DNA from 3 places in the Caballeronia sp. A2-2 genome. Region 2 is predicted to be linked to each of the others. Evidence: predicted binding sites of a transcription regulator. Region 2 holds the regulator's gene; each other region holds the start of a gene.
The links. The regulator HrcA, encoded in region 2, represses chaperone genes, less so after heat shock. The targets are predictions, from matches to a motif close to TTAGCACTCNNNNNNNNNGAGTGCTAA.

Region 1 (10,274 bases), 210 kb from region 2:
TCGAACGATTCGACGTGGACGACAGCAAGCGCTCGACATCGGCCATGCCCTGAGTCAGCTGTTCGATTTCGCCTGCGCTGAGCCGTTCCAGCATGATCGCGGTCTCGGCAGAGATATGCAGGTCGATTTCGTCGACACGCGCGCGGGCCTCAGGCGTCATGACGAGCAGATGCGCACGGCCATCCGATTCGTTCTTGACGCGTGCGATCAAGCCGAGCTTCTGGAAGTTGGTGATCAGACGGCTGAGATAGCCGGTGTCCAGCCCCAGAATGCGCGACAGGTCTGCTGCCGTATGAGCGCGCGCATGCGCCAGTTCATGCAGGATGCGCACCTCGGTCAGCGAGAATTCGCTCTTGTGCAAACGTTCATGGAGCGCGCCCGCATGGCGCGCATAAAAGCGGTTGAAGCGCCGCACGGCTTCGGCGGCCTGGCTCGGATCTGAACAGCCCATCTGCCTTACTCTCTCGTGTGTACGTTTTCGTAGATTAGTTGCGAATCCGAACTAACGGCCTTATTGTGCCAAAGATGAACGGTCGTGCGAATACTAAAATACTTAAAAATACAGAAGAATGTTTGCCTGATCCCAATTTCACCCGCTGGTTCGTTGATTGGGGAAAGTACTGATCGTAAAAGTGTTTGCTGACAAGTTGATAAACATGCTTTAAGCAATTGATTTGATTGGTCTTAATCCAGTTATCAGGGGATTTTTGATGGCCTTTGACTGGTATTATGTTGGTTATATAATGGGCTCCGATTTGAGGCCGTTGGAGTAGGCGGAACTCGGCCATGACACGCGACAGACCGCGTTCACACGGTCGGCCAATCTGCTGCCCTTAATGCTGCTTTAAGGCAATCAATTGCGACGAGCCTTTTGCGTTGAAAGAGTGAAGGTAGATCTGCGCATCGGCGAGCAAGGCACCATTAAGCATTACGAAAGCAAAAAAAGAATCGGAGGACTGAAGACACCGTTCGCACGCCGCGCGCCCTCGATTCAAGGTGCGAATCACGCGGCAAGCCTGCTCGCAGCACGGCGCGAAGGGCGTCCGGCCTCATCCACGCATCGCGTACTTCCAGAGAACTTCATGCTGAAAGGAAACATACTCACGACGGATGGCTGGATCAACGGCTCCGTCCGTTTCGAGAACGGCCGCGTGACGGCGCTCGAAGGTCATATCGCGGACCCGCTGGCCAATGACGATCCCTATATCCTGCCCGGCTTCATCGATCTGCACGTTCATGGCGGCGGCGGGCGCGACATCATGGAAGGCGGCGATGCAGCGGATACCGTCGCCCGCCAGCACGCGCGGCACGGCACCACGGGCATGCTCGCCACCACCATGACCGCGCCGCGCGACGAACTCATGCAAGTGGTCGCCGGTCTCGGCGAACAGGCGCGGCATCGCGCGAGCGGCGGCGCGCGCGTGCTCGGCGTGCATCTGGAAGGTCCGTATATCAATCCCGGCAAGCTCGGCGCGCAGCCGGACGCCGCCGCCGTCGCCGTGCGCGAGGACGTGCTCAAGTACCTCGAACTCGCGCCCATTCGCGTCGTCACTATTGCGCCGGAAATCTCGGGGCATCTGGACATCATCTCGGAGATGGCTTCGCGCGGCGTGCGCGTGCAGCTCGGCCATTCGCTCGGCACCTATGACGATGCCGTCAACGCGCTCAAACACGGCGCGCGCGGCTTCACGCATCTGTTCAACGCCATGTCGCCGCTGCATCACCGCGATCCGGGGATGGTCGGCGCCGCGCTCGCGCATGCCGAATACGCGGAACTCATTCCCGACCTGCTGCATGTGCATCCGGGCGCGATTCGCGCCGCCATGCGCGCGATCCCGCGTTTATATGTCGTCACCGACAGCACGTCCGCTGCCGGCATGCCCGATGGCGAATACCGTCTCGGCAGCCAGCACGTCACCAAATGCATGGGCGGCGTCCGTCTCGCGGACGGCACGCTTGCCGGCAGCACCCTGACCATGGATCAGGCGCTGCGCAATCTCGTCTCGCTGGGCATTCCGCTCGCGGATGTATCGAATCGCCTGTCGCGCTATCCCGCGGATTACCTCGGACTCGAAGACCGCGGCCGCATCGCGCGCGGCGCGTGGGCCGACATGGTCGTGCTCGACCGGGAACACGCGCTGACGGCCACGTATGTCGAAGGAGAATCAATTGTCGAATATGCTTAATGAGGCGCTGGAGTCCGCGAATGTCGTCGCGGCCCAGCTCGCCGATACCTCGCGTATCGAGGAACTCGCGGTCAAGCTGCGCGAACAGCCGCGTCACGTCGCGCTGACGGTCGCGCGCGGTTCGTCCGACCACGCCGCCAGTTATTTCGGAGCGCTCACGATGAGCCGCATCGGCGTGCCGGTCGCCTCGCTGCCGATGTCCGTCGCCACGCTTCAACAAGCGCCGTTGCGCGTGTCGGGGCAACTGGCCGTCGCGTTCTCGCAATCGGGCAAGAGCCCGGATCTCGTCGGCACCATGCAGGCCTTGCGCGATGCAGGCGCGTTTACCGTGGCTGCTGTCAATGTCGCGGGTTCGCCGCTCGAAGCCGCGTGCGAGTTCTATCTGCCGCTGCTTGCCGGTCCCGAACTTTCGGTCGCCGCGACCAAAAGCTATATCGCGATGCTCTCGCTGTCCGCCATCGTCATCGCTCATGTTCAGCGCGATGCCGAATTGCTCAACGCGCTCAAGACGCTGCCGGATTCGCTGCGCGCGGCAGGCAAGCTCGACTGGTCGCGTGCCGTCGCCGAACTCAAGGGCGTCGATCGCATGATCGTGATCGGACGCGGGCTGGGGCTTGCCATCGCGCAGGAAGCGGCGTTGAAACTGAAGGAAACGTCCGGCATACAGGCTGAAGCGTTTTCGAGCGCGGAAGTGCGTCATGGCCCGATGGAGATCATCGATCAAGGTTATCCGCTGCTCGTGTTCGCGCCACGCGGGCCGGAGCAGGCGGGCCTGATCCAACTCGCCGCCGACATGCGCGCTCGCGGCGCACGCGTGCTGCTGGCCGCACCATCCGACGTGCCGGGCGCGGAACTGCCGCTCGTCGCAACCGACCACCCGGCGCTCGACCCGATCGCCACGATCCTTTCGTTCTACGTGATGGCCGCGGCCCTGGCCGATGCGCGCGGGCGCAATCCCGATGCGCCGCGTCACCTGAACAAGGTCACCGAAACCCATTGAGAGATAGCCGATGCGCCGTGCCGAGGAGTCCCTGTTGAATCATTCCACCGCCAATCCGAACGATGCCGTTCTGCTCGCGCCCTTCACCGGCCCCGTCGTGCCGCTCGCGGACGTGCCGGACCCCGTGTTCGCGGAGGGCATGTTCGGCGACGGCATCGGCATCGATCCGCTCGACAACGTGCTGGCCTCGCCCTGCGATGGCGTTGTCACGCACCTGGCGCGCACGCATCACGCCGTGACGCTGCGCACGCCGCAGGGCGCGGAAGTGCTGGTGCATATCGGCATCGATACGGTGGAGTTGGGCGGTGAAGGTTTTGCGCCGCTGGTCGAACAAGGCGCGACGGTGCGCGCCGGGCAACCGCTGATCGAGTTCAACGCGGATTTCGTCGCGCAGCATGCGCCGAGTCTCGTTTCGGTGATCGCGGTCGCCAACGGCGATGCGTTCGATGTCATCGAGCGCGCGGGCCGTGGCGTGCTCAAAACCGGCGAACGTCTGCTCGTGCTGCGCGCGAAAGATGGCGCGAAGGCGGAAAACGCGCGTTCCGGCGCGAACGTGACGGAAGAAGCGCGGCGTCGTGTGACATTGGCGCACGCGGGCGGTTTGCATGCGCGGCCGGCTGCGCGAGCGCGTGAAGCGGCGCGCGGTTTCGACGCAAAGGTCGAAGTGCGTTACGAAGGCAAGAAGGCGCCGGTGGAAAGCGTCGTCGGTTTGCTCGGATTGGGTGCGGGCGAAGGCGCGACCATCGAACTGGTTGCTATCGGCGCGCAAGCCGAACAGGCGGTGGAAGCTGTCGCCGCCGAACTGCTGCGCGCGGCGCACGGTGAAGTGGAAGAAAGCCCCGCGCGCAGCAAGTCGCCTGCGCCGGTCGCTGCGCCGCGCGCGTCGGGCGAACCGTTGCCGCCGAACACGCTCGCGGGCGTGTGCGCCGCACCCGGCATCGCGGTCGGCACGCTGGTGCGCTGGGACGATCAGGACATCGTGCCGCCGGAACAGGCGAGCGGTTCATCGGCGACGGAAAGCCGTGCGTTGGACAAGGCCATCGCGCAGGTCGATGCCGAACTCGACGAAACCGTGCGCACGGCATCGCAACGCGGCGCAGTCGGCGAAGCGGGCATTTTCGCGGTGCATCGCGTGCTGCTGGAAGACCCGACGCTCATCGATGCCGCGCGCGATCTCATCAGCCTGGGCAAGAGCGCGGGTTTCGCGTGGCGCGAAGCGATCCGCGCGCAGATCGCGCTGCTCAACAACGTGAACGATGAACTGCTCGCGGAACGCGCGGCGGATTTGCGCGATATCGAAAAGCGCGTGTTGCGCGCGCTCGGCCTGACCAATACGACGGCGCGCGAGTTGCCGCAGGAAGCGGTGCTCGCGGCGGTGGAGTTCACGCCGTCCGATCTTTCATCGCTGGATCGCACGCGCGTGACGGCGCTCGTGATGTCGCGCGGCGGGGCCACGTCGCATGCGGCGATCATCGCGCGGCAGATCGGCATTCCGGCGCTCGTCGCCATCGGCGATGCCTTGCACGCGATTCCGGATGGCACGCAGGTCGTGGTGAACGCATCGGCGGGACGCGTCGAACATGCGCCGACTCAACTCGATGTCGAACGCGCGCGCAACGAACGTGACCGACTGGCGGGCGTGCGCGAGGCGAATCGGAAGATGTCGCGTCTGGCGGCATCGACGAAGGATGGCCGGCATATCGAAGTCGCCGCGAATATCGCGACGCTCGACGATGCCAAAGCCGCCGTCGATAACGGCGCGGATGCAGTCGGTCTGCTGCGCACGGAATTGCTGTTCATTCACCGTCAGTCGGCCCCGACCGCGACCGAACACGCGGAAAGCTATCAGAGCATTGTCGATGCGCTGCAAGGCCGCACCGCGATCATCCGCACACTGGATGTCGGCGCGGACAAGGAAGTGGATTATCTGACGCTGCCGCCCGAGGAAAATCCGGCGCTCGGCCTGCGCGGAATTCGTCTGGCGCAAGTGCGTCCCGATCTGCTCGACGATCAGTTGCGCGGTCTGCTCGCGGTCAAGCCCGCCGACAAGGTGCGCATTCTCCTGCCGATGGTCACCGATTCCGGCGAACTGCAACGCCTGCGCACGCGCATCGACGAACTGGCGCGCGAAGCGGGCCGCACGGAACATGTGGAAGTGGGCGTGATGATCGAAGTGCCGTCGGCGGCGCTCTTGGCCGATCAGCTCGCGAAGTATGCGGACTTTCTTTCCATCGGCACCAACGATTTGACGCAGTACACGCTCGCCATGGACCGTTGCCAGCCCGATCTCGCCGCGCAGTCGGATGGTTTGCATCCGGCGGTGCTGCGGCTCATCAAGACGGCGGTGCAGGGCGCGGAGAAGCACGGCAAATGGGTCGGCGTGTGCGGCGCGCTCGGTGGCGATCCGCTCGCGGTGCCCTTGCTCGTGGGCCTCGGCGTGACCGAACTGTCCGTCGATCCGGGTTCGGTGCCCGGTATCAAGGCGCGTGTGCGCAATCTCGATTACCCACTGTGCCGTCAGCGCGCCGAGGATTGCCTCGCGCTCGAATCGGCGCAGGCAGTAAGAGCGGCAAGCCGCGAAATCTGGCCGCAGGACTGACGTCCTTTCTTCGGCCACGATTCGCGGTCCTTTTAAACGAAACCTCGTTGTCCCCGAAGCAGCACCGACAAGACTTATATTTTTGGAGAACCCGATGGACGCCAACCCGTTTGCAAAGATGCAGCGACTAGGCCGCGCGCTGATGCTGCCGATCGCCGTGTTACCGGTGGCCGGCCTGCTCTTGCGTCTCGGCCAGCCCGATGTCTTCAACATCAAGATGATCGCCGATGCAGGCGACGCCATCTTCACGAATCTTCCGCTGCTGTTCGCCATCGGCGTGGCGGTGGGCTTCGCGAAGGACAACAACGGCACGGCGGGTCTGGCCGGCGCCATCGGCTATCTCATCGAAATAGCCGTGATGAAGGACATCAACGACAAGCTCAACATGGGCGTGCTGTCGGGGATCGTCGCCGGCATGGTGGCGGGGTATCTGTATAACCGCTACAAGGACATCAAGCTGCCCGAGTACCTCGCCTTCTTCGGAGGGAAACGCTTCGTGCCGATTGTCACCGGCGTGGCGTGTCTGGTGCTCGGCATCGTGTTCGGGTACGTGTGGCAGCCGGTGCAGGGCGCAATCGACAGCGCGGGCAACTGGCTGACGACCGCGGGCGCGCTCGGCACTTTCGTGTTCGGCGTGCTGAACCGGATTCTGCTGGTCACGGGTCTGCATCACATCATCAATTCGCTGGCGTGGTTCGTGTTCGGTTCGTTCACGCCGCCGGGCGGGGGTGCCGTGGTTCACGGCGATCTGCACCGCTTCTTCGCGGGCGATCCCACCGCGGGCGGCTTCATGACCGGCTTCTTCCCGATCATGATGTTCGGCCTTCCCGCCGCGTGTCTCGCCATGTTCCACGAAGCGCCGAAGGAGCGCCGCGCGGTCGTCGGCGGCCTGCTGTTCTCGATGGCGCTCACCGCGTTCCTGACGGGCGTGACCGAGCCGATCGAATACTCGTTCATGTTCCTCGCGCCGGTGCTGTACGGTATTCACGCGGTGCTGACGGGTCTGTCGCTTGCCATTTGTTCGGCGCTCGATATTCACCTCGGCTTCACGTTCTCGGCGGGCGCAATCGACTACGTGCTGAACTACGGCCTGTCGCATCGCGGCTGGATGGCGATTCCCATCGGCATCATGTATGGCCTGGTGTATTACGGCCTGTTCCGCTACTTCATCCGCAAGTTCAACATGGCGACGCCGGGCCGCGAACCCGCGACGACCGATGCTGAAACCGATGCAACCGCAACCGTCGATGGCGGCCTGATTCCGCCGCTGCCGGGCGCGGCAAGCTCGCGTGCATCGCGGTACATCGCGGCGTTGGGCGGTGCGTCGAACCTGACGCTCGTCGATGCCTGCACGACGCGTCTGCGTCTGTCGGTCGCGGACACGGAGAAGGTGTCGGAAGCGCAGTTGAAAAGCATTGGTGCGCGTGGCGTGTTGAAGCGTGGCGCGACGACGGTGCAGGTCATCATCGGACCGGAAGCGGATTTGATCGCCGATGAAATTCGCGGCGAACTGGAGCATTCGTCGGTGCGCGGCGCGACGCCGGCTTCGTCGGCTCCGGCCCGCCCGACGGTCGCACCGGTCACGGCCACCACCGAAGCCGGTCCGCTCGATCCCGATCCGATGCGCTGGTTCGCGGTGTTCGGCGGCGCGACCAACGTCGTCTCGCTCGATGCCGTCGCCGCGACGCGTCTGCGCGTGGTGGTGAAGAACCCGTCGGCGGTGGATCGTCAGCGTTTGTCGTCGCTGGACGTGGCGTGGGTGTCGGCGGACACGTTCCACATCGTCGTGGGCGCGGCGGCGCAGCGTTATGCCGCGCAAATGGCGACGCGTCTGACGGGCAACGGCGGCGGCGCTTCCCCGATGCCTGCTTGATTCGGTTGCTGTAGTGGTAAAGAAAAAGCCCGCTGCCTGTGAAGGCAGCGGGCTTTTGTTACTTCAGGCGCCAGCTAAACGCGCTTATTGATACTCGTGCAGCGCGCTGCGCATCTTCTTCATGGCGCTCGCCTCGATCTGACGAATACGCTCGGCCGACACGCCGAACTCGTCCGCCAGTTCGTGCAGCGTCTTGCCGCCCGATCCATCGTCCTGCACGTCGAGCCAGCGCGCCTTGATGATGCGGCGGCTGCGTTCATCGAGCGATTCCAAGGCATCGGCCAGGCCGTCGCTTTGCAGCTTGTCGAACTGCCGCGACGCGATGACGTTGGTCGGCTCGCTGTGCGAATCCGCCAGATAGGCGATGGGCGCGAACGCTTCTTCGCCGTCCTCGACCTGACCTTCGAGCGCGATATCGCCGCCCGACAGACGCGTTTCCATCTCCACGACTTCTTCGCGCTTCACGTTCAGTTCGTTCGCCAGACCTTCGATTTCGTCCGGCGTGAACGCCTGCGTGCCGGTCTTGTGGCTGCGCAGGTTGAAGAACAGCTTGCGCTGCGCCTTGGTCGTGGCGACCTTCACCATGCGCCAGTTGCGCAGGATGTACTCGTGGATCTCGGCCTTGATCCAGTGCATGGCGTACGACACGAGGCGCACGTTCTGCTCCGGGTCGAAGCGCTTCACGGCCTTCATCAGACCGATGTTGCCTTCCTGGATCAAGTCGGCATGCGGCAGGCCGTAACCCAGATAGTTGCGGGCGATCGACACGACCAGCCGCAGATGGGACAGCACGAGCTGACGTGCTGCGTTCAGATCGCCGCTTTCGCGGAAATCGGTGGCGTACTGACGTTCCTCGGCCGGCGTCAGCATGGGGATACGGTTCACTGCCGAGATGTATGAGTCGATGTTGCCGATCTGGCCGGTCAGCATCTTCGACTGTGCGTACGTCAGCGCGCCTGCCGAAGATGCCTTGGCAGGTGCCGAGCTCAGTCCATTCGGAAGGGTCATCGCATTGGTCACGCTCATAAGCTCCTTGAAAACAATTCGCACGCCGCTTAATAGCGACGCGAAGGTAGATACGATATTAGCACTCCAGTTCTCCGAGTGCTAAGTGTTAGAGGGGAAACGAACGTGTGAGTTCCCACAAAACTATCAGCTTTGTGAGAACGATAGGGCAGGTTTGCGCGTCGTGTCGTAGTTACCGTAAGGCGCGTAAGGATGAACGAGTTACCGTAAGAATTCGATCCACGGGTGGATTATTCAAATAAATGAATCGACTGGGGCCAATTGTGCAAATATGTGCCGGCGGCACTAGAATCGCCGGAATTGCTCGGCAGAAAAAACCCGTCAAACCCGTACATGGGGTGCTCATGCAGAAAAATAAAGGTCTCTGGCGTCATTCATTTCCCCATGCAGCAATCGCCGTCGTGTTGGGTCTGGCGACGGCAGCGGCACAGGCAGACGACCGCTGGGGCTTGCAGATCGCGGGTGGCGTCGCGAATCACGATTTCAAGAAAGCGGATATCGGCGTCGTGTGGGACCCGAACCTCACCTGGTGGGAGATTGGCGGCTTCCACTTCACGCTGGTCGGCGAAGGTCATGTGAGTTACTGGCACACGACCGAAAGCAACGCGGTGCATCCCAACATATTCGAATTCGGCGTGACGCCGGTCCTGCGCTTCGTGAAAAGCGCCGGCTGGTTCCGGCCGTTCGTCGAGGCGGGCGTGGGCGTGCGGCTGATTACTCACCCGCGCATCACGGAGGATTACACGATGTCCACCGCGTTCCAGTTCGCGGATATGGTCGGCGTGGGCGCAATCTTCGGCCAGAAGCAGAACTATCAGATGGGCTTCCGGTTCCAGCATCTTTCGAACGCCAGTATCAAAGAGCCGAATCCTGGTATAAATTTCGAGCAGGTTTATTTGCAGTACAACTTTTGACGGGATGCCGGCGCAGCGGTTCCCGACACAAGGGAGCCGACCGATGCCGGCAAAAAACGCTGAGGCCATCCGCGGCCTCGAACGCGACCGTTTCCGGGCGATGGTGGAGGGCGACGGCGAAGCGCTCGACTCGCTGCTGGCCGAGAACGTGAGCTACGTCCACACTAACGGCAAGCGCGAAACCAAGCGCCAGTTCATCGATGCGATCATCGCCGGGCGAAGGCGTTACCGGCAGATCGAGATCGAGTCGCAGGATGTGATCGATGCCGGCGCGGATACGTGTCTGGTGTCGGGGCGCGCGCTCATCGAGATGGAATCGAAGAACGGCGCGCTGCTGTTTCCCATTGCGTACACGGCTGTGCATGTTCAGGCGGCGGGCCAGTGGCAATTGCTGGCCCTCCAGGCGACGCGCGTGGCGCTCGAATAACTCAGGCTTCGACCGCTTCTTCGTCGGCAATGTTTTCGACGATGCCCTTCGACCGGTTCACCGCGCTCACGACCGCATCGGCGACCGCGAGCGCCGGATTCGCGTGTACCGCGACGCCGAAGCGCGCGGGTTCATCGCCGACGCGGCATCCGACGAAGGCCGCCGTCTCGCCGTTCGTGGTCCGTACTGTCTCGAACGACACCACGCTAAACGCCGCGCCGATTGCGTTCGCGACATCGCGCGCGTAAT
Region 2 (10,274 bases):
TCCAATCCGTTCGCGCCACCCTCGGCAAGCGGCACCAGCGCCACGTCGAAACTTCCGCCCGCCATCGACAATTCCTGCATGCCTTCGGTGACGGCTTTCGACAGCGCCTTCGCGGCCTTCGCGCGCGCCTTCGACAGCACTTTCGCCTGCTCCATGTACACGCTTTTCGCCTCCTCGGCGGCGGCGTTCAGCGCATCGAGGTCGGCGGCGGCATCGAGTTCGGCAAGCTGAGTGCGGCGCGCTTCGTGTTCTTCCGGCAGCGTCTCCGGCTGTAGCCGGAACTTGCGCGCGGTCGAATGCAGTTGATCCATGCGCCGCTCGACCTGCGCGAGCCGGTCGGGATCGAGTTCGAGCCGCTGCGCATAATGCGAGAGCGAATACGACGCCTCCTGCAACTGAATCTCCGCAGGTTCGAGCGCGGCGAGCACATCGTTGAGTGCGGGATCGATATCCGCCAGCCCGCGCAGCTTCGAGATGACCGAGGCGAGTTGCGAGATCATCGCTTCGTCGGATTCGGACAGTGCGCCGAGCGCACTCTGAACGCCATCGATCAGACTCGCCGAATGCGATAGGCGATGATGCTCCGCGCTCACTTCCTCCCATTCGCCCGGCTGCGGCGCGAGCTTGTCGAATTCGCTCAACTGCCACGCGAGACGCTCGCGTTCGAGTTGCAGTTCGCGGTCGCGGCTTTGCGCTTCCTCCACGGCTTGCCGCGCATCCCGATACGCGCGCCACGCACGGTTGACGATGCTCGCGGTCTCGGTGAGGCCCGCGTGCGTATCGAATAATTCGCGTTGCGCGTCGGGACGCATCAGCAATTGATGCGCGTGCTGACCGTGAATATCGACGAGCATTTCGCCCACTTCGCGCAGTTGCCCGAGCGTCGCCGGTGTGCCGTTGATGAAGGCCCGCGAGCGCCCGCCGGAATCGATCACGCGCCGGAGCATGACGGTATCGCCGTCCTGCGTGAGCGCGTGTTCTTCGAGCCAGTGCGTGACTTGCTCATGCGCGGCGAATTCCGCCGTGATGTCCGCGCGCGATTCGCCGGTGCGCACGACGCTGGCATCGCCCCGTGCGCCGAGCGTGAGGGCGAGGGCATCGATCAGAATGGATTTGCCTGCGCCGGTTTCACCTGAGAAGACCGTGAAGCCGGAGTCGAACTCGATATCCAGCGTGGCGACAATAACGAAGTCTCGAATGGACAGATGACGGAGCATGGACGCTTCAGGAAGGGGTTTTCTGACTAATCAGACCGACGACGAATCCTGCGAGGGATGCTCGTTCCAGTGCAGCTTCTTGCGCAGCGTGGCGTACGTGCTGTAGCCGACCGGATGCAGCACCGGCACCGTGTGCTTCGAGCGCCGCACCTCGATGGCATCGTTCAGTTCGACGGCGGTAAACGACTGCATGTCGAAGTTCACGTTCACATCGCGCCCGCCGATGATTTGTATGGTGACCTTGGAATCGTCGGGCAGCACGATCGGCCGGTTGGACAGCGAATGCGGCGCGATCGGCACCAGCACGAAGCCCTGCAATTGCGGATGCAGAATCGGCCCGGCGGAAGAAAGCGCGTAGGCCGTCGAACCTGTCGGCGTGGCAACGATCAGTCCGTCCGAGCGCTGGTTGTACATGAAGTGGCCGTCCACCGACACGCGCAACTCGGCCATGCCGGAGAAACCGCTGCGGTTCACCACGACATCGTTGAAGGCGAGCGCGTGGTAGATCGGCTTTTCATTACGCACGATGCGCGCTTCGAGCAGCGTGCGCTCCTCGCGCTCGAACTCGCCCGCGAGCATGGCCAGCACGATCTCGCGCATCTCCGAAAGCGGAATATCCGTGATGAACCCGAGCCTGCCGTGATTCACGCCGATAAGCGGCGTCTTGTACGGCGCAAGCTGACGCCCGACGCCGAGCATGGTGCCGTCGCCGCCGAGCACCACGGCGACATCCGCGCGCGCGCCGATTTCGGCGACCGACAGCGCCGGGAACTCCTGAATGCCGACGTCCTTCGCGGTGCCCGCCTCGACCACGACATCGAAACCCTGCTTCGCCATGACTTCCGCGAGCGAACGCAAGGGCGCCTCGATCCCGGGCGTGTTGGTGCGCCCCACGAGGGCGACGGTTTTGAATTGGCCAATTTCCATGCGCGCATTACACCATAGGTAAAGGGCGAAAAGAACCGCGTGCGAGGACCGATCTTCGCACTGTCATCCGGCGCACGGGCACGGCCGTTGTTTCTCGCTAGAATGGAGCGGACATTGAACTGTGCGCGCCCCGGCTGCGGCAACGTGTGAAGCCGCCCGGCGCATCGCGGGATGGCACGCCGCTTTCCAGTCCCTTGCGCTAGAATTTGCCCATGCTAGACCCACGTGCCCAAACCCTCCTCAAGACGTTGATCGAGCGCTACATCGCCGAAGGTCAGCCGGTCGGTTCGCGCACGCTGTCCCGCCATTCCGGGCTGGAGCTGAGTCCCGCGACCATCCGCAATGTCATGTCGGATCTCGAGGATCTCGGTCTCGTCGCCAGCCCGCATACGTCCGCCGGGCGCATTCCCACGCCGCGCGGGTATCGTCTGTTCGTCGATACCATGCTGACTGTGGAAGCCGCCCGGGACGAAGCGATGACAACCGCTGTCAAGACACGCCTTCAGGGCGAGGAGCCGCAGAAGATCGTCGCGGCCGCCGCCAGCGTGCTGTCCAGTCTGTCGTCGTTCGCCGGTGTCATCCTCACGCCGCGCCGCAGCCACATGTTCAAGCAGATCGAGTTCATGCGGCTGTCGGACAAGCGCATTTTGCTCATCATCGTCACGCCCGAAGGCGACGTGCAGAACCGGATGATGGCCACCCAGCGCGACTATTCGCCCTCTCAGCTCACCGAAGCATCCAACTATATCAACGCGCATTTCGCAGGCCTGTCCTTCGACGAGGTACGCCGCCGACTGCGCGAGGAAATCGACCAGTTGCGCGGCGACATGACCGCGCTCATGCAAGCGGCCGTGGTCGCCAGCACCGCCGAGGTCGATCCCGGCGACACCGTGCTCATTTCCGGCGAGCGCAACCTGCTCGAAGTGGCGGACCTTTCGTCCGACATGGCGCGGTTGCGCAAGCTGTTCGACTTGTTCGATCAAAAGACTAGCCTCCTGCAATTGCTGGATGTGTCGAGTCACGCGCAGGGCGTGCAGATTTTCATCGGCGGAGAATCGAATCTCGTGCCGATCGAGGAGATGAGCGTCGTCACCGCGCCTTACGAGGTGAACGGGAAGATCGTGGGCACCTTGGGCGTGATCGGACCCACGCGCATGGCGTACAACCGCGTGATTCCGATCGTCGATATCACGGCGCGTCTTCTGTCGATGTCGCTCAGCGGGCAGTAGCGACGTTCATCGGCGCTTATCTTGCCCAACGTGCCGGGCCGCCGCTACTAGGCCATTCGGCCAATGATGCGCGCCCGAACGCGCCGCTATAATGGTCCGCACTCCGTTGCACCTTTCGACCTTTTCCCCGGCGGCCTTGCCTTATGCGTTACGACCTCGAGTTGCCTTCGCAGCCTAGCGCTTCGCATCGGGTTGCCGTGCTGCTGATCAATCTCGGCACGCCGGATGCCCCCACGCCGCGCGCGGTGCGCAAGTATCTCGCGCAGTTTCTGTCCGACCCGCGCGTGGTCGAAATTCCTTCGCTCATCTGGCAAGTCATTCTGCGTGGCGTGATCCTGCCGTTTCGCAGCCGGGCATCGGCGAAGAAGTACGCGCAGGTGTGGATGCCGGAAGGCTCGCCCTTGCGCGTGCATACCGAGAAGCAGGTCGAAGCGCTGCGTCGCCTGTTCGCGGCGAACGACTATCAGGTGATCGTCGAATACGCCATGCGTTACGGCACGCCGGGTATCGGCGCGATGCTCAATCAACTGAAGCTCGAAGGCGCCGAGCGCATTCTCCTGCTGCCGATGTATCCGCAGTATTCGTCCTCCACCACCGCAACCGCATTCGACGATGCCTTCACCGCGCTCAAGCGCGTGCGCAATCAACCGGAGATTCGCACGGTGCGGCATTACGCGGATCACCCGGCGTATATTGGCGCGCTGGCGGAACAGGTTCGGGATTATTGGCGGCATCACGGCGCGCCGGATTTTGCCGCCGGCGACAAACTCGTTCTGAGCTTTCACGGCGTGCCGAAACGAACGATGGACTTGGGCGACCCGTACCACGATCAATGTCAGCTCACCGCCGCGTTATTGATGAACGCGCTCGGCCTCACGCCCGTGGAATGCCGCGTCACGTTCCAGTCGCGCTTCGGCCGCGCGGAATGGCTTCAGCCGTACACCGCGCCGACGCTCGCGGAACTCGGCGCGGGCGGCGTGTCGCGCGTGGACGTGTTTTGCCCCGGCTTCACGGCGGATTGTCTGGAGACGATCGAGGAAATCGGCATCGAGGTGCGGGACGACTTCTTGAAGGCAGGCGGCAAGCATTTTCATCGCATTCCGTGCGTCAATGCATCGCCCGTTTGGGTCAAGGCGCTCGGCGAGATTGCAGCGCAGCATTTGCAGGGCTGGCCCGTGCAGATTCCGCAACCGCTGTCGGCGGTGGCGTGACGCGCATTTTTGATGGCATCGACGGATGAATTACAAGATTTCGACGGAACCCGGCGCGCGTTTGCGCATCGATAAATGGCTGTGGGCGGCGCGCTTCTTCAAGACGCGTTCGCTCGCCAGCGACGCGGTCGAGAAAGGCCGCGTGACGATCGGCGGCGCGAGCGTCAAGCCGTCGAAGGACGTGCGCGTGGGCGATATCGTCGAAATCGATATCGAGCGGATTGTCTGGCAGGTGGAAGTGCTGGGCGTGTGCGACGTGCGCGGTCCGGCGAGCGTCGCGCAAACGCTTTACGCCGAAACCGAAGACGGGCGCACGAAGCGCGTGGCCGAAGCCGAACGCCGCAAGACGTTCCGCGAACCCGCCGCCGGTATGCAAGGTAGGCCGACGAAACGGGACCGGCGGATCATCGACAAACTTTCTGGTCCGGATTGAAGAAATGTTCCATGGTGGCGTGGACGCCGCCGTACTCGGAAGTACGGTCGGTCACGGCACCGGACATGCAGATGGTGGTCGTACCCGCGACGAGGACCAGGGCGACCACCGCAATGGCAAAGGTCAGTTTCATGGTTCCCCCGGCAACGGGTGAATCCGCTCTGGAATTAGGCGCGGATCAGGAAACGGGCAAAGGCTGAGCGGTTTTCAGCATTCGTAGGATTAGGGTTAACGTGCTTCCTGCGACGCTTGTTCGAAGTGTAGGTGAGCGTGTCAATTCCCTCAATCTGAATTTGCGCGGTGCGGCGAAATGTCGGTTACGGTTCATTGCGCCGTTGTTTGCGCGTTATGAGGTCGTCACTTCCGGCACGCCGAAGCAGAACGAGCATGCTGGTTTTTGTCCGAAAAAATTCGCAGAACGCCTTGAAAATGCCTGCGATGCCCCAAATTCCGCCGCTAGTGCGAGGTTAGCGCAGGCTTCCCAAACAGTTCCGCTGGTTCGGGAACCGGAAGCCATCCGCACTTCGCTTCGATTTCACTCTCAGCAATACTTATTCAGCGACATGGAAAACACGCAAGAGAATCCAGCGAGCCAGAACCCGACGCCCGCCGACGAAACCGCGCGCCAGGCCGCCGACCCGAATCAGGCCGCGCAGGCCGATTCGACCACCGCCGCGAACGCGAACGATCAGGCGCTGGCCGACGCGCAGGCGAAAATCGCCGCGCTTCAGGAAGACTTCCTGCGCGCGAAGGCCGAGACGGAGAACGTCCGCCGTCGCGGTCAGGACGACGTCGCCAAGGCGCACAAGTTCGCCATCGAAAACTTCGCCGAGAACTTGCTGCCGGTGCTCGACAGTCTGGAAGCCGCGCTCGCCGATCAATCGACGGATATCGGCAAGGTGCGCGAGGGCGTCGAACTGACGCTGCGGCAGTTGACCGGCGCGCTTGAGAAGGGCCGCGTCGTCGCGCTCAATCCGGTGGGCGAGAAGTTCGACCCGCATCGCCATCAGGCTATTTCGATGGTCCCCGCCGAGCAGGAGCCGAACACGGTCGTGGCGGTGCTGCAGAAGGGTTACATCATCGCGGATCGCGTGTTGCGTCCGGCGCTGGTGACGGTCGCGGCGCCCAAGTAAGCGTCGCGAACGCGCGATGAGCCAGGTTTCCGTCGATTCGACCGCCTTCGCCGAGTTCGGCATGCAGGAACTCGACGCGGCCGGTTTCGACGCTGGTCTGGCTTCTGCGGGCGACGAACTGGCCGTCGTGTTCTTCTGGGGCGTCGATTGCTTCAATTGCGAGATCGCCAAGAAGGCCATGCTCGCGAAGCCCGACGACATCCGCGCGCTCGGGTTGAAGTGGTTTCACAGCAATGTGTACGAACATCGCGAACTCGCGCGGCGCTTCGTGCTGCATGGCGTGCCGACGTGGTTTTTCTTCCATCGCGGCAAGCGGCTCGGGCGGGCGACCGGCTGGCACGGCATCGCGCAGTTCGAGGCAGCAGTCGACGCCGCGCGCAGGAAGATAGCGGCAATCAGTTGAAAAAAGCAAAAAGTTATAGACCGCATCGACTTCAGGGTCTTGAAATCGATAATCGCGCTCTTATCTTGCGTTTAGATATGAATTTTGGGCGTTCGGCCCGGTACTCGGCGATCAAGCCGGCGTTCTGACCACAGACACCGCCGCCGCAACGCCACTGCGATCAAAGCTAGGAGAGCATAAAAAATGGGCAGAATCATCGGCATCGACCTCGGCACCACGAATTCTTGCGTGGCGCTGATGGAAGGCAATCAGGTCAAGGTAATCGAGAATGCGGAAGGTGCGCGCACCACGCCGTCGATCATCGCTTACATGGACGACAACGAAGTGCTCGTCGGCGCGCCGGCGAAGCGCCAGTCGGTCACCAATCCGCGTAACACGCTGTACGCGGTCAAGCGCCTGATCGGCCGCCGTTTCGACGAAAAGGAAGTGCAGAAGGACATCAAGCTGATGCCTTACGCCATCGTCAAGCACGATAACGGCGATGCATGGGTCGAAGCGCACGGCAACAAGCTCGCGCCGTCGCAAGTGTCGGCAGAAGTGCTGCGCAAGATGAAGAAGACCGCTGAAGACTACCTCGGCGAGCCGGTGACGGAAGCCGTCATCACGGTTCCGGCGTACTTCAACGACAGCCAGCGTCAGGCAACCAAGGACGCGGGCCGCATCGCCGGTCTGGAAGTCAAGCGCATCATCAACGAACCGACGGCAGCCGCGCTCGCGTTCGGTCTGGACAAGGCTGAAAAGGGCGACCGCAAGATCGCCGTGTTCGATCTGGGCGGCGGCACGTTCGATATCTCGATCATCGAAATCGCGGATGTGGACGGCGAAAAGCAGTTCGAAGTGCTCTCGACGAACGGCGATACGTTCCTCGGCGGTGAGGACTTCGACCAGCGCATCATCGATTACATCATCGGCGAGTTCAAGAAAGAGCAGGGCGTCGATCTGTCGAAGGACGTGCTCGCGCTGCAACGCCTGAAGGAAGCGGCGGAAAAGGCCAAGATCGAACTGTCGTCCACGGCGCAGACCGACATCAACCTGCCGTACATCACGGCGGATGCCACCGGTCCGAAGCACTTGAACCTCAAGTTCACGCGCGCCAAGCTGGAAGCGCTGGTCGAGGATCTGATCGAGCGCACCATCGAGCCGGCGCGCATCGCCATCAAGGATGCGGGCGTGAAGGTGGGCGATATCGACGACGTGATCCTCGTCGGCGGCATGACGCGCATGCCGAAGGTGCAGGAGAAGGTCAAGGAGTTCTTCGGCAAGGACCCGCGCCGTGACGTGAACCCGGACGAAGCCGTGGCCGTGGGCGCCGCGATTCAAGGTCAGGTTCTGTCGGGCGACCGCAAGGACGTGCTGCTGCTCGACGTGACGCCTTTGTCGCTCGGCATCGAGACGCTCGGCGGCGTGATGACGAAGATGATCAACAAGAACACGACTATCCCGACGAAGCACGCGCAAGTGTATTCGACGGCGGACGACAACCAGGGCGCCGTGACCATCAAGGTGTTCCAGGGCGAGCGCGAAATGGCCGCGGGCAACAAGCTGCTCGGCGAGTTCAACCTCGAAGGCATTCCGCCCGCACCGCGCGGCACGCCGCAGATCGAAGTGACTTTCGACATCGACGCGAACGGCATTTTGCACGTCGGCGCGAAGGACAAGGCAACGGGCAAGGAAAACAAGATCACCATCAAGGCGAACTCGGGTCTGACGGACGCGGAAATCGACAAGATGGTGAAGGACGCCGAAGCCAACGCCGAGGAAGATCACAAGCTGCGTGAACTGGCGGATGCGCGTAACCAAGGCGATGCTTTGGTCCACAGCACGAAGAAGGCCGTCGCGGAATACGGCGACAAGGTCGACGCGAGCGAGAAGGAAGCCATCGAAACCGCTTTGAAGGAACTCGAAGACGCGCTGAAGGACAACGCGGGCGACAAGGCCACCATCGAAGCGAAGATCGAAGCGCTGTCGCAGGCATCGCAGAAGCTCGGCGAAAAGATGTACGCCGACATGCAGGCGCAGCAAGGCGCGGCGGCGGCAGCAGCCGGTGCGGCGGGCGGCGCGGGTGCGGGTGCATCGGCGGAAGCGGGCGCGAACCATGCCGACGACGTCGTTGACGCCGACTTCAAGGAAGTGAAGAAGGACTAAGTTGGAAGCGGGCTTTTTGCGCGAGTGGCGACATTCGCGCAAAGGCCGGCGGCATGACCGGGACGCGTGACGCGTCTTACGTGTAACGCGCCTGGCGAGCCTCACGGCTCCCCGGGCACGTTGTTTTTTCAGAGGCGTCTTGTCCGAAGGCAGTGTTCGGACGGGGCGTGAGAGGTACACAGCCCGGACTTCGCGGTCCGGCGCATCAGACAGGACTGTCGCGTGACGCGCGGCGGCATCGAACCGACATGGCGAAACGGGATTACTACGACATTCTGGGCGTCGCGAAGAACGCGAGCGACGAAGAGATCAAGAAGGCGTATCGCAAGCTCGCGATGAAGTATCACCCTGATCGCAATCCGGACAACAAGAAGGCCGAGGAGAATTTCAAGGAGGCGAAGGAAGCCTACGAAATGCTCTCCGACCAGCAAAAGCGCGCGGCCTACGACCAATACGGTCACGCGGGCGTCGATCCGAACATGGCAGGCGCGGGTGCGCAAGGTTTCGGCGGTTTCGCGGATGCCTTCGGCGATATTTTCGGCGATATCTTCGGCCAGACGGCAGGCGGCGGCGCGCAGGGCGCGCGCGGGCGCGGCGGTCCGCAGGTGTATCGCGGGGCGGATTTGCGCTACAGCATGGAAATCTCGCTGGAGCAGGCGGCGCACGGCTACGACACGCAGATTCGCGTGCCGAGTTGGGTGAACTGCAATATTTGTCATGGCTCGGGCGCGAAGCCCGGCACCAAGCCCGAAACCTGCCCGACGTGTCACGGTCAGGGCCAGGTGCGCATGTCGCAAGGTTTTTTCAGCATCCAGCAGACGTGCCCGAAGTGCCACGGCACGGGCACATATGTTCCGGAGCCCTGCACGAACTGCCACGGTCAGGGCAAGGTGAAGGAAACGAAGACGCTGGAAGTGAAGATTCCGGCGGGCATCGACGACGGCATGCGCATCCGTTCGGCGGGCAATGGCGAGCCGGGCATCAACGGCGGTCCGAGCGGCGACTTGTACGTGGAAATCCACATCAAGCAGCACACCGTGTTCGAGCGCGATGGCGACGATCTGCATTGCCAGATGCCCATTCCGTTCACCACGGCGGCGCTGGGCGGCGAAATCGAAGTGCCGACGCTCGCGGGCCGCGCGAGCTTCACAGTGCCGGAAGGCACGCAGTCGGGCAAGACGTTCCGTCTGCGTGGCAAGGGGATCAAGGGTTTGCGTTCGAGCATTCCGGGCGATCTCTACGTGCACGTGCAGGTAGAAACGCCGGTCAAGCTCACCGACACGCAGCGCGATCTGCTCAAGCAGTTCGAGAAGTCGCTGTCGGAAGGCGGCGCGCGGCACAGCCCGCAGAGCAAGAGCTGGTTCGACCGCGTGAAGAGCTTTTTCGATTGATGCGGATGGGCCGTTTAGTTGAGCCGCACCCCGTGCGGGCACGACGATGAAATCTGATGAGCGCGGCGCGGTTTTCGCGCTGCTCGACGATTGCGATGCGACCGCCGAAAGGCGGTCGAGTCGTTTGTACACCGGCTTCGCGCACGAACGCGTGTGCGCGGATGCGCTTGCGCTCGATGCGGTTT
Region 3 (10,274 bases), 1.3 Mb from region 2:
ACGCTGCGCAGGCAGCCATCCCGCCGAATGCAGCGCGGAAATCGCGCGCTTGAGCGCCGGCGCAGTTTCGCCCTGACGCTGCAACGCGTGGAGCGCATCGGCGAGCGCCATCTCGGCGAGCCGCACCGATCCGCCGCGCGGATTAGGCAGCACGTCGGGCGCAATGGTGAGATCAGGGCGAGAGGTCATAGGGCGCTCACAGGCGGATGCGGATACGCAGTTACGCGGGACGAACCGGCGCGCATTCGGTTGCTCCGCTTTCCCGGCAAGTCTGCTGGGGGAAAGCGAAGCCTTCCCGGCTCCCAGGCGTATGCATTAAACCGCCGGGACGGGAAATCGATAACGCTCGCGGCGAAACGGTCCCGATGCTCCACGAGCAAAACGAAACCAGCGCGCTTCTGCACCGAGCAAGAACGCGGCCCGCAAAACGATGCGCGCCGCATGACGCGAATCATGCGGCGCGGTGAACCATGCGGATCAGATCTGGACCATTTCGAAATCTTCCTTGCGGGCTCCGCATTCCGGGCAGGTCCAGTTGATCGGAACGTCCTCCCAACGCGTGCCGGGCGCGATGCCCTCTTCGGGCAGGCCCGCTTCCTCGTCGTAGATCCAGCCGCAGATCAGGCACATCCAGCTTCTGTATTCCATACTTATGCCGCGTCGATTGATCGATTGAAATTAGGACATGATGGTACCGTGTTGCGGTTACGATGCCTAGCAAGCTGCCCGCCCGGCTCGTGCGCACAAGCATGACGGGACGCACGAAACAATCCCGCGCGCCCGAAAAAAGTGCGCAAAGACAGCAGACTGGAGGCATTAGGCCGCATAATCGAACCATAATCCAAAGATGATCGAGCGTGCTGCGCGGGTGCGTCTCAAGGCTCGCTCGATGTCAGACCGTTCTACACGAGCACACCAATATCACAATGTCCGTATTTGCCATGACCGGCGACTCTCCCCCGATCGTAATGACTTTCGGCCTCTCGGACCCGACCGGCGGTTCCGGCCTGCAGGCCGACCTGCTGACGCTCGCGAGCATGGGCTGTCACGGCGTGACCGTGCTGACCGGCTACGCCGTGCGGGATTCCGCCACCTGCGACGAAGTGAACGGGCTCGACCCCGACACCGTGGCCGCGCAGGCGCGCATGTTGCTGGAGGACATGCCGGTGATGGCGTTCAAGGTCGGCGCGGCGACGCGTGCAGAAGTGGTTTCCGCGATCGCCGAAGTCGTGTCCGACTACGACGACGTCCCGCTGATCCTCGCGCCGGATTTCACGCTCGACGACGAACACGTGCTGTCCGCCGACGAGTTGCGCGAGTCGCTGGCTGATTTGCTGGTGCCGCAGACGACCATGCTGATCGCCGATCACGCGACGCTGCTGCAACTCGCGCAGCCGGACAGCGACGCCGAAGCGCCGACGCTCGACAGCGCGATCTCGCATATCCTCGCGCAAGGCTGCGAGTATGTGCTGGCGATGGAAATTGGCTCGCACAGTCACGTCAACACGTTGTACAGCGAGGAAGGACAGGTTCGGCAGGATATGTGGGAGCGCGGCGTGAATCGCGTGACGGGTCTGACGGATACACTCGGGTCTGCTGTTGCCGCTTTGCTTGCCAACGGACAGGAACCTGCGGAAGCCGCGCGGGAAGCGCAGGAGTACGTGTTTCAGGCGGCGCGCGCGGCGTTCCGTCCGGGCATGGGCGCGTATCTCCCGGACCGGTTTTTCTGGGCGCGCGCGAACGATGTGGATGAAGACGGCGAATCCCCTGCGCTCCCCGACGATCCGCCGGGCTTGCCCGGAGAAGCGCGGCACTAGACGTCAGACCATAACCGAGGGAGGCTTCGCGAGCGCATGCCGTACCGTCTGCCCCATCTGCACAAACCCGGCCCGCAGGGCGCGATCCGCATCGGCTGCGCGGGTTGGGGACTGTCGAGCGCCGTGTCGTCGAGCTTTCCCGCCGAAGGCTCGCATCTGGAACGCTTCGCGCATGTGCTGACGTGCGTCGAGATCAATTCGAGCTTCTACAAGCCGCATCGCGAACAGACTTATGCGCATTGGGCGGAGAGCGTGCCGGAATCGTTCCGCTTTTCGGTGAAGCTGCCGAAGTCGATCACGCACGATGCGCGGCTCGCGAATACCGAAGCGCTGATCGATGAATTCCTGGCGTCGGCCGGTCAGTTGGGCGACAAACTCGGTTGCTGGCTCACGCAATTGCCGCCGAGTTTGCCGTTCGAACACGACGCGGCCGAAGCGTTTTTCAAGGCGCTGCGCGAACGCACCAAGCTGCCGGTCGCGTGCGAGGCGCGGCATCCGACGTGGTTCACCACGCAAGCGGCGGCGCTGCTGAAGGCGCATCACATCGCGTACGTGGACGCCGATCCGATCCCCGACGACTGCGAGATCAAGCATCGCGCGGATACGTCGCTGGTCTATGTGCGGCTGCACGGCTCGCCCGAGCTGTACAAGTCTTCGTACAACTACACCTATCTCGACGATCTCGCGCGCACGCTGCATGCACGCGCGAAGAAAACGCCCGAGGTCTGGTGCGTGTTCGATAACACCGCCGAAGGACACGCGCAGCCCAACGCGTTGCATTTGCTGGAACGGCTGCGGACTCATCACAAGCCGCATAAATAGCCTCTTTACTTCGGGAGCATGCTCGATGCATAGGTCGGCAAGACGAATCGCACGTCTCGTACAAGTTTCTTTGCTCGTTTCCCTGTTCCATTTCGCCTTGCCCGCTCACGCTCAACAATCGCCGCCGCCAGAATCCAAGCCGGTCGGCGATGGTACGTTCCTGCTCACCATCTTCCTCAAGCACGACGAGTCGAAGACGCTGCCGCAGATCAATCAGCAACTGAAGGAACAAGGCTACTTCAAGCAGTTTCCGCCGCCGGGCGTTGAGGTAGTGTCGTGGTATGTGATGATGGGCATCGGTCAGGTGGTGACGTTGCGCGTGCCCGCTGACCGTCTGCGCGAGGTGAATCGCGCGATAGAAACGACGGCATGGGGCGGGTATCGGACGGAGTTTTATCCGACCTACGACTACAAAGCGGCCGCCCAGAAGTTGCGGGATGAGATGAACAAATAGCGCCTTCGCGCGAAACGTATAGACGAAAAAAAGCCCGCATCGCTGCGGGCTTTTTCGTACTGCCGGGATGAAACCGGTAACGAGGGCGAAGCCTTATTACATGTCCATGCCCATGCCGCCCATGCCGCCGGGCATGCCGCCCGCCATCGGAGCGTCGTCCTTCGGCAGTTCGGCAACGGCTGCGTCGGTCGTCAGCAGCAGGCCTGCCACCGATGCCGCGTTTTGCAGCGCAGTGCGCGTGACCTTCGTCGGGTCCACGACGCCGGCTTCGACCAGATCACCGTACTCGCCGGTGGCTGCGTTGTAGCCGTAGTTGCCCGTGCCCTGAGCCACAGCCGCCACGACCACCGAGGCTTCTTCGCCGCCGTTCGTGACGATCTGGCGCAGCGGTTCTTCCATTGCACGCAGAACGATCTTGATGCCGGCGTCCTGATCCGGGTTTGCACCCTTCAGGCCGTCGATCGCACGACGCGCACGGATCAGCGCAACACCGCCGCCCGCCACGATGCCTTCTTCCACAGCCGCGCGCGTGGCGTGCAGTGCGTCTTCGACACGTGCCTTCTTTTCCTTCATTTCGACTTCGGTCGCAGCGCCGACCTTGATCACTGCAACGCCGCCGGCCAGCTTGGCCACGCGCTCTTGCAGCTTTTCACGGTCGTAGTCCGACGTCGCTTCTTCGATCTGCTTGCGCACTTGCTTCACGCGCGCTTCGATGTTCACGGCTTCGCCAGCGCCATCGATGATCGTCGTGTTTTCCTTGCCCACTTCGATACGCTTCGCCTGACCCAGTTCGGCCAGCGTTGCCTTTTCGAGCGTGAGGCCGGTTTCTTCCGCGACAACTTGACCGCCGGTCAGGATCGCGATGTCTTCCAGCATGGCCTTGCGACGGTCGCCAAAGCCCGGAGCCTTCACAGCAACGGTCTTGAGAATGCCGCGGATGTTGTTCACAACCAGCGTAGCCAGCGCTTCGCCTTCGACGTCTTCAGCGATGATCAGCAGCGGACGGCCAGCCTTGGCGACTTGTTCGAGCACCGGGAGAAGGTCGCGAATGTTCGACACCTTCTTGTCGTGCAGCAGCACGAACGGGTTCTCGAGCACGGCAACTTGCTTGTCCGGATTGTTGATGAAGTACGGCGACAGGTAGCCGCGATCGAACTGCATGCCTTCCACGACGTCCAGCTCGTCTTCCAGCGACTTGCCGTCTTCGACGGTGATGACGCCTTCCTTGCCGACCTTGTCCATGGCTTCGGCGATACGGTCACCGATGGACGTGTCGCTGTTCGCCGAGATCGAGCCGACCTGAGCGATTTCCTTGTTCGTCGTGCAGGGCTTGCTGATCTTGCGCAGTTCTTCGATGGCAGCCGAAACCGCCTTGTCGATGCCGCGCTTCAGGTCCATCGGGTTCATGCCCGATGCGACGTACTTCATGCCTTCGCGAACGATGGATTGCGCGAGCACGGTAGCGGTCGTGGTGCCGTCACCTGCGTTGTCGCTGGTCTTGGAAGCGACTTCCTTGACCATTTGCGCGCCCATGTTCTGAAGCTTGTCCTTCAGTTCGATTTCCTTGGCGACCGAAACGCCGTCCTTGGTGACCGTCGGGCCGCCGAAAGAACGCTCGAGCACGACATTGCGGCCCTTCGGACCCAGCGTGACCTTGACCGCGTTGGCCAGGATGTTCACGCCTTCGACCATCTTGGCGCGTGCGGAATCGCCAAAAGTGACTTCTTTAGCTGCCATATCCAGACTCCTTGATTCGATTCGATTTGCAGGCTTCGCTTCTCGCGCCCGTTGGAAGGCTGCGGCTTATGAAAGCGAAGCCGAACGTGCAGGAAGGATGCTTACTTGACCAGAACGGCCATGATGTCTTCTTCGCGCATGACGAGCAGTTCCTGCCCGTCGACCTTGACGGTCTGGCCGGCGTACTTGCCGAACAGCACGCGGTCGCCCACCTTCACGTCGAGGGCGTTTTGCGTGCCCTTGTCATCGCGCTTGCCCGGGCCGATGGCCAGGACTTCGCCTTGATCCGGCTTTTCTGCCGCGGCTTCCGGAATCACGATTCCCGATGCGGTCTTGGTTTCCTGGTCCAGACGTTTGACGATGACGCGATCGTGCAAAGGACGAAGGTTCATACACACTCCTGTCTTGATTGAGACTGAATACTCGGGAAAACCCGTCTTTTGAGTTCGATTGTGCTCTCACCCGCCCGACGGCAATCTTGTTAGCACTCTCGTGCGGTGAGTGCCAATTATATGGACGGGATTTGACAATTTCAAGGAGGGGTGAGGCCAGAAGCGCGAATATTGGTCGTGTCGTGATTCGGGAGAACGCGGAGGCAGGCCAGATCGCGCCCGCCCAAGACCTTCCCGAGATGCCTAAGCCAGCCGCGTGAAATTGCGAATCAGGTAGTCGTTGAACATCGGCACAGTAAAGGCTATGTCTCCATGCGATGGGCTGTAGATCATACCTTTGCTGATGATCTGGGCACGGCGGGGACCGAGGCTCTGTAGAGTCTCGTTAAGTGCGTCGGCAACATCAGAGGAGCGGTAGGGGCCATTGCCCAGTTTCGCCATCGCGATGACGTACTCACGCTCTTTAGGCGTGAGCCGATCAAAGCGCACCTTGAAAAAACCCTCGTCCAGACGCTTGAGCGTTGTCGTCTCGGCTAGCTGCGCATCTATGACGGATATCGTGTCGCCCGCTGCAAGATTCCAACATTGATGGCCCCACTCCTGAAGAAAGTAAGGGTACCCCTTGGTTTTCGCAAAGATCTCGCTCAAGGCCGCGTCATCCACGAACGCGCCTTCATCAGTCACCGGCTGACGGATCGCTGCTTTCGCGTCTTCCTCTGGCAGCGCCCCCACTTCCGGGTAGTGGAACAATCTCTCGGCGTACGATTTCGCCTCTCCTGACAAAGCAGCGACTTGAGGCAAGCCGGCACCGAAAAACACCACAGGCAAGCCTTTTTGGTTGACCTTATGCAACGCTACGATCAAAGCCGCCAAGTCTCGTTCGCCGAGGTATTGAACTTCGTCGATTAGCAGCGTCCAGGCTTTGCCTCCAGCCTTGGCAGCCTCGCCGATCCGCACGAACAATTCAGGAAGATCGTTTTCAAGATCTCCGCTGTCTGCTACCCCTTCTTCGGCATCCACTGCGATAGAAAGATCGCCGTATTCAAGTTTGAATGTGGAAGCAAAAGACCGGAGGGCTCGCATTGCGTCATATGCTTTTGCCTTGGCATTGGCTGTCGCAGACAGCTTTCGGAGCGCTTGATGCATGCGGGGCAACAATTGCTCGCCCAAGGACTTGTTCTCGGGGGCCTCGATCATTGAAGTCACGTGCCCACGCTCCATCGCAAGCGCTTCGACCGCATTGAGCAGTACGGTTTTGCCTACGCCGCGCAATCCAAGGAACATTTGTGAGCGACTGGGCTTGCACAGCAATGCGCGCTCAATTGCGATGCGAGCGTCCTCGATGATTGCCTCGCGGCCAGCGAGTTCAGGCGGCTTACTGCCTGCACCCGGCGCAAAGGGATTTCTGACTGGATCCAAGATGTACCCTTATATACAAATCTATAGCTAAGTATAGCTTTCTCTTCATATATTTAGCTAGATTTCAGTACAGAACCGCGTTAGACGTAGGCCTACGGTCTGCAAGGGTCGACAATAGCCGATCTGCCATTGCTGGCGTTGGAAACACGTGGCGCAAGGCAGCGTTCGCACCCACGCGAAGCGATTTGATAGGCTCGCCCACAAACCATCCGATCCACTTCGCAGCAAGATAAAACGACACCGTGTATCTTTCTACCGGGCGACGAAAACATGACTCAGCCTCATCGATGGCTCGCTCACGTCGCTCCTGCCTGCATCGCCAGAACCATACTGCTTCACCCGCAAGAACCCCGGCAGCCGGGCCGAACGGTCCGGCTTCACGCTCTCAACCTTCGAATCCAGTGAGGATCACCATGCCGTTCGTCACGACCAAGGATCACGTCGAAATTTTCTATAAGGACTGGGGACCGAAAGACGCGCAGCCGATCATGTTTCACCATGGCTGGCCGCTCTCCGCCGACGATTGGGATGCGCAGATGCTGTTCTTCGTCCAGAAAGGCTTTCGCGTGGTCGCGCACGACCGGCGCGGTCACGGACGTTCGACGCAAGTCTCCGACGGCCACGACATGGACCATTACGCCGCCGATGCCTTCGCGGTCGTCGAGGCGCTCGACCTGAAGAACGCAGTGCATATCGGCCATTCGACCGGCGGCGGCGAAGTCGCCCGCTATGTGGCGAAGCACGGCGAACCGGCGGGCCGCGTCGCGAAAGCGGTGCTCGTGAGCGCCGTGCCGCCCTTGATGCTCAAGACCGAAGCGAATCCCGAAGGTTTGCCCATCGACGTGTTCGATGGCTTTCGTCAGGCGCTCGCGGCCAATCGCGCGCAATTTTTCCTCGATGTCCCCACCGGCCCGTTCTACGGCTTCAATCGCGAAGGCGCGAAGGTGCAGCAGGGCGTGATCCGCAACTGGTGGCGTCAGGGCATGGAAGGCAGCGCGAAGGCGCATTACGACGGCATCAAGGCATTCTCGGAAACGGACCAGAGCGAAGACCTCAAGTCGATCTCCGTGCCGACGCTCGTGCTGCACGGGGAGGACGACCAGATCGTGCCGATCGGCGATGCCGCGCTCAAATCCATCAAGTTGCTGAAGAACGGCACGCTGAAGACGTATCCCGGCTTGCCGCACGGCATGCTGACGACCGACGCGGAAATGATCAACGCCGATCTGCTCGCGTTCATCCAGTTGTAGTTTGAAGTGACGCGCGCGAACGGCTCAGGTTCGCGCGCTCGCGTCCAGCATGTCCTTCAGTTCGATGCCGTTCTTCGCTTCATCCATGAGCGCGTCGGGCATCGGGCCTTCGCGTTCGAGATCGACCAGCGCCTGATTACGCACCACATACGGCCGCATGCGATCGTCATACGCCCCGAATGCGCGCGCGAGATCGCGCGGTTCGTGCGCGAGTTCATGCGCCAGCACGAACGCGCCGACCAACCCGAGACTCGTGCCCTGCCCCGAAAACGGCGACGCGCAATACGCCGCATCGCCCGCCAGCACGACGCGACCCTTCGACCACGACGGCATGCGAATCTGCGCGAGTTCGTTGAAATAGAACTGGTCGGTCGTCCACATCGCCTCGATGAACTTGGGGAAATCGCCCTTCAGATTCGCGCAGTGTTCGGCGACGAGGCGCTTCTGCGCGTCCACATCGCTGCGCGCGACGGGTGTTTCGGAAGCCTCGAAGCCCACGCCGATCCGCAATTCGCGCTTGTCGAGACTCGGGTAGATCACATAGCCGACGTTCGCCACGCGATAGCCCATCTGCCAGTCGCCGAGGTCGATGAGATTGGGCGTCGAGAACAACGCGAGCACCACGCCGAGCGGAAAGACGAACGCGGCTTCATCGTCGAAATGCAGTTTGCGGATGTTCGAATACACGCCGTCCGCGCCGATCAGCAGATCGCAGGTCCGGCGCGCGCCGCCCGCGAGTTCGACGGTGACCGCATCGCCCGTATCGTCGATGGTGCGCACGCTGTCGTCGTAGATGAATTCGACGCGCTCGCTCGATGCGCGCATCAGCAGTTCGCACAGATCGTCGCGAAAGATTTCGATGTCGTCGCTGTCCAGACGCCCCGCGCTGTATGTGCGTTCCTCCGTGCGGTCGATCTCGCGGCCATCGGCATCGAGCATGGACATGCCTTTGAGGCGCGTGCGGAGATTGCGAGCGTCGTCGAGCAGGCCCATTGCCTTCACGACATCGAGCGCGACGCCGCGAATATCCACGGCCTGCCCGCCGCGACGAAACTCAGGCGAACGCTCAATCAGCGTCACGCCGAAGCCCGCGCGATCCAGCCAGTAAGCGAGCGCAAGACCCGTCACGCCCGCGCCCGAGATCAGTACGTTTCCTTTCATGCGTCACCTCGTCGTTAATCTTGATAAAAACCGATGCTTCGCCCACCGAAGCATCGCGATTAATGTCGATCCAGGAAGAGTGATTTGGCAGCATCAGGGTTTCTACTAAGTACCGGGAAGCCTAGACTGCATTTCAACGACGAAGCGATGGCGAAACAACTCACCACCAGCGACGCCTCAATCAACAGTCCAGGAGGTTTCATCATGTTCAAGTCTCTCGTTCCCGCGCTTGTCATCGCTTCCACCCTTTCCGTGCCTGCATTGGCGCAAGCGGCCGACAACGGCCCCGTCACCCGCGCCGAAGTGAAGGCGCAACTCGTGCAACTCGAACGCGCGGGCTACAACCCTTCCAGCGATCAAACCACGTACCCCGCCAATATTCAGGCGGCCGAAGCACGCGTGAATGCGCAACAAGGCGCGGCGGTGTCGTCGTACGGCGGCGTGAGCGATGGCGCTTCGGCATCGGGTCAGGCGCATCGTTCGACGTTTCTGAGCCGCATCGTGCGTCCGGCAGCCGACGCGAACCCGGTCGACTTCAATCGTCCGTAAGCGCGGGTGTCATCACGCTCGAAAGACCCGGCCCGCGCGCCGGGTTTTTCGTCTTTACATCACCGAAATTGGCGGCTTCAAACTGTAAGCCACGGATTTTTCGATGTTTTTAAATTTTTGATTTTTCACCGCCCACCCCGACGGCACTACAATTCGTGTCTGACTGACACAAATTTCGATCAAGTTGCCGCACATGTCCATGCCGTCGTTCCGTTTCGCCTTGGCTTCACTCGCCCTGTTCGCGCTCGCCGCGTGCGGTGGCCGAACCGCCAATACGCCCAGCTATCAGCAAGAGTTGTTCAGCACGGGACCGAGCCCGTTCGCCCACAACTTCGACGCCACCGTGAAGGAAACCTGCGAAGCCGCCCGCCGCGCGCTGCTCTCCCAAGGCTTCCTCACGACGATGGCGCAAACCGACACCATCGACGCGACGAAAAACTTCCAGCCGTCCGCCGAAACGCATGTCGTGGTCTCGTTCCACGTCGTCTGCACGCCGGGCGAGAACACGACGAACACGAGCATCGCGTATGTGAACGCCGTGCAGGACGGCTACGCGCTCAAGAAAAGCGATACCTCGGCGAGCGTCGGCCTGAGCGTGCTCGGTTCGCTGTCGCTGCCGATCCGCTCGAACAGCGACGCGATGGTCAAGATCTCCAGCGAAACCGTGCCCGCA

Region 1: the regulator HrcA is predicted to act here: its motif matches at 8,743-8,769, upstream of rpoH (RNA polymerase sigma factor RpoH).
Region 3: the regulator HrcA is predicted to act here: its motif matches at 5,312-5,338, upstream of ACZCWR_RS15175 (co-chaperone GroES).

What each region holds. Positions count from the first base shown of each region.
Region 1 is NZ_CM172587.1:789,748-800,021, forward strand. It holds gene ACZCWR_RS03825 (bifunctional helix-turn-helix transcriptional regulator/GNAT family N-acetyltransferase) at 1-451, opposite strand, end outside; gene nagA (N-acetylglucosamine-6-phosphate deacetylase) at 1,083-2,186, shown strand; gene ACZCWR_RS03835 (SIS domain-containing protein) at 2,179-3,186, shown strand; gene ptsP (phosphoenolpyruvate--protein phosphotransferase) at 3,197-5,785, shown strand; gene nagE (N-acetylglucosamine-specific PTS transporter subunit IIBC) at 5,880-7,658, shown strand; gene rpoH (RNA polymerase sigma factor RpoH) at 7,743-8,678, opposite strand; gene ACZCWR_RS03855 (acyloxyacyl hydrolase) at 9,029-9,598, shown strand; gene ACZCWR_RS03860 (nuclear transport factor 2 family protein) at 9,642-10,025, shown strand; gene leuA (2-isopropylmalate synthase) at 10,027-10,274, opposite strand, start outside.
Region 2 is NZ_CM172587.1:1,001,726-1,011,999, forward strand. It holds gene recN (DNA repair protein RecN) at 1-1,217, opposite strand, end outside; gene ACZCWR_RS04780 (NAD kinase) at 1,248-2,144, opposite strand; gene hrcA (heat-inducible transcriptional repressor HrcA) at 2,357-3,373, shown strand; gene hemH (ferrochelatase) at 3,517-4,584, shown strand; gene ACZCWR_RS04795 (RNA-binding S4 domain-containing protein) at 4,610-5,017, shown strand; gene ACZCWR_RS04800 (hypothetical protein) at 4,989-5,150, opposite strand; gene grpE (nucleotide exchange factor GrpE) at 5,581-6,150, shown strand; gene ACZCWR_RS04810 (thioredoxin family protein) at 6,167-6,553, shown strand; gene dnaK (molecular chaperone DnaK) at 6,737-8,698, shown strand; gene dnaJ (molecular chaperone DnaJ) at 8,947-10,089, shown strand; gene pabB (aminodeoxychorismate synthase component I) at 10,136-10,274, shown strand, end outside.
Region 3 is NZ_CM172587.1:3,200,735-3,211,008, forward strand. It holds gene ACZCWR_RS15145 (hypothetical protein) at 1-189, opposite strand, end outside; gene ACZCWR_RS15150 (rubredoxin) at 478-648, opposite strand; gene thiD (bifunctional hydroxymethylpyrimidine kinase/phosphomethylpyrimidine kinase) at 942-1,817, shown strand; gene ACZCWR_RS15160 (DUF72 domain-containing protein) at 1,854-2,639, shown strand; gene ACZCWR_RS15165 (hypothetical protein) at 2,665-3,093, shown strand; gene groL (chaperonin GroEL) at 3,190-4,830, opposite strand; gene ACZCWR_RS15175 (co-chaperone GroES) at 4,932-5,222, opposite strand; gene ACZCWR_RS15180 (ATP-binding protein) at 5,466-6,641, opposite strand; gene ACZCWR_RS15185 (alpha/beta fold hydrolase) at 7,055-7,891, shown strand; gene ACZCWR_RS15190 (FAD-dependent monooxygenase) at 7,916-9,052, opposite strand; gene ACZCWR_RS15195 (DUF4148 domain-containing protein) at 9,257-9,601, shown strand; gene ACZCWR_RS15200 (DUF2242 domain-containing protein) at 9,795-10,274, shown strand, end outside.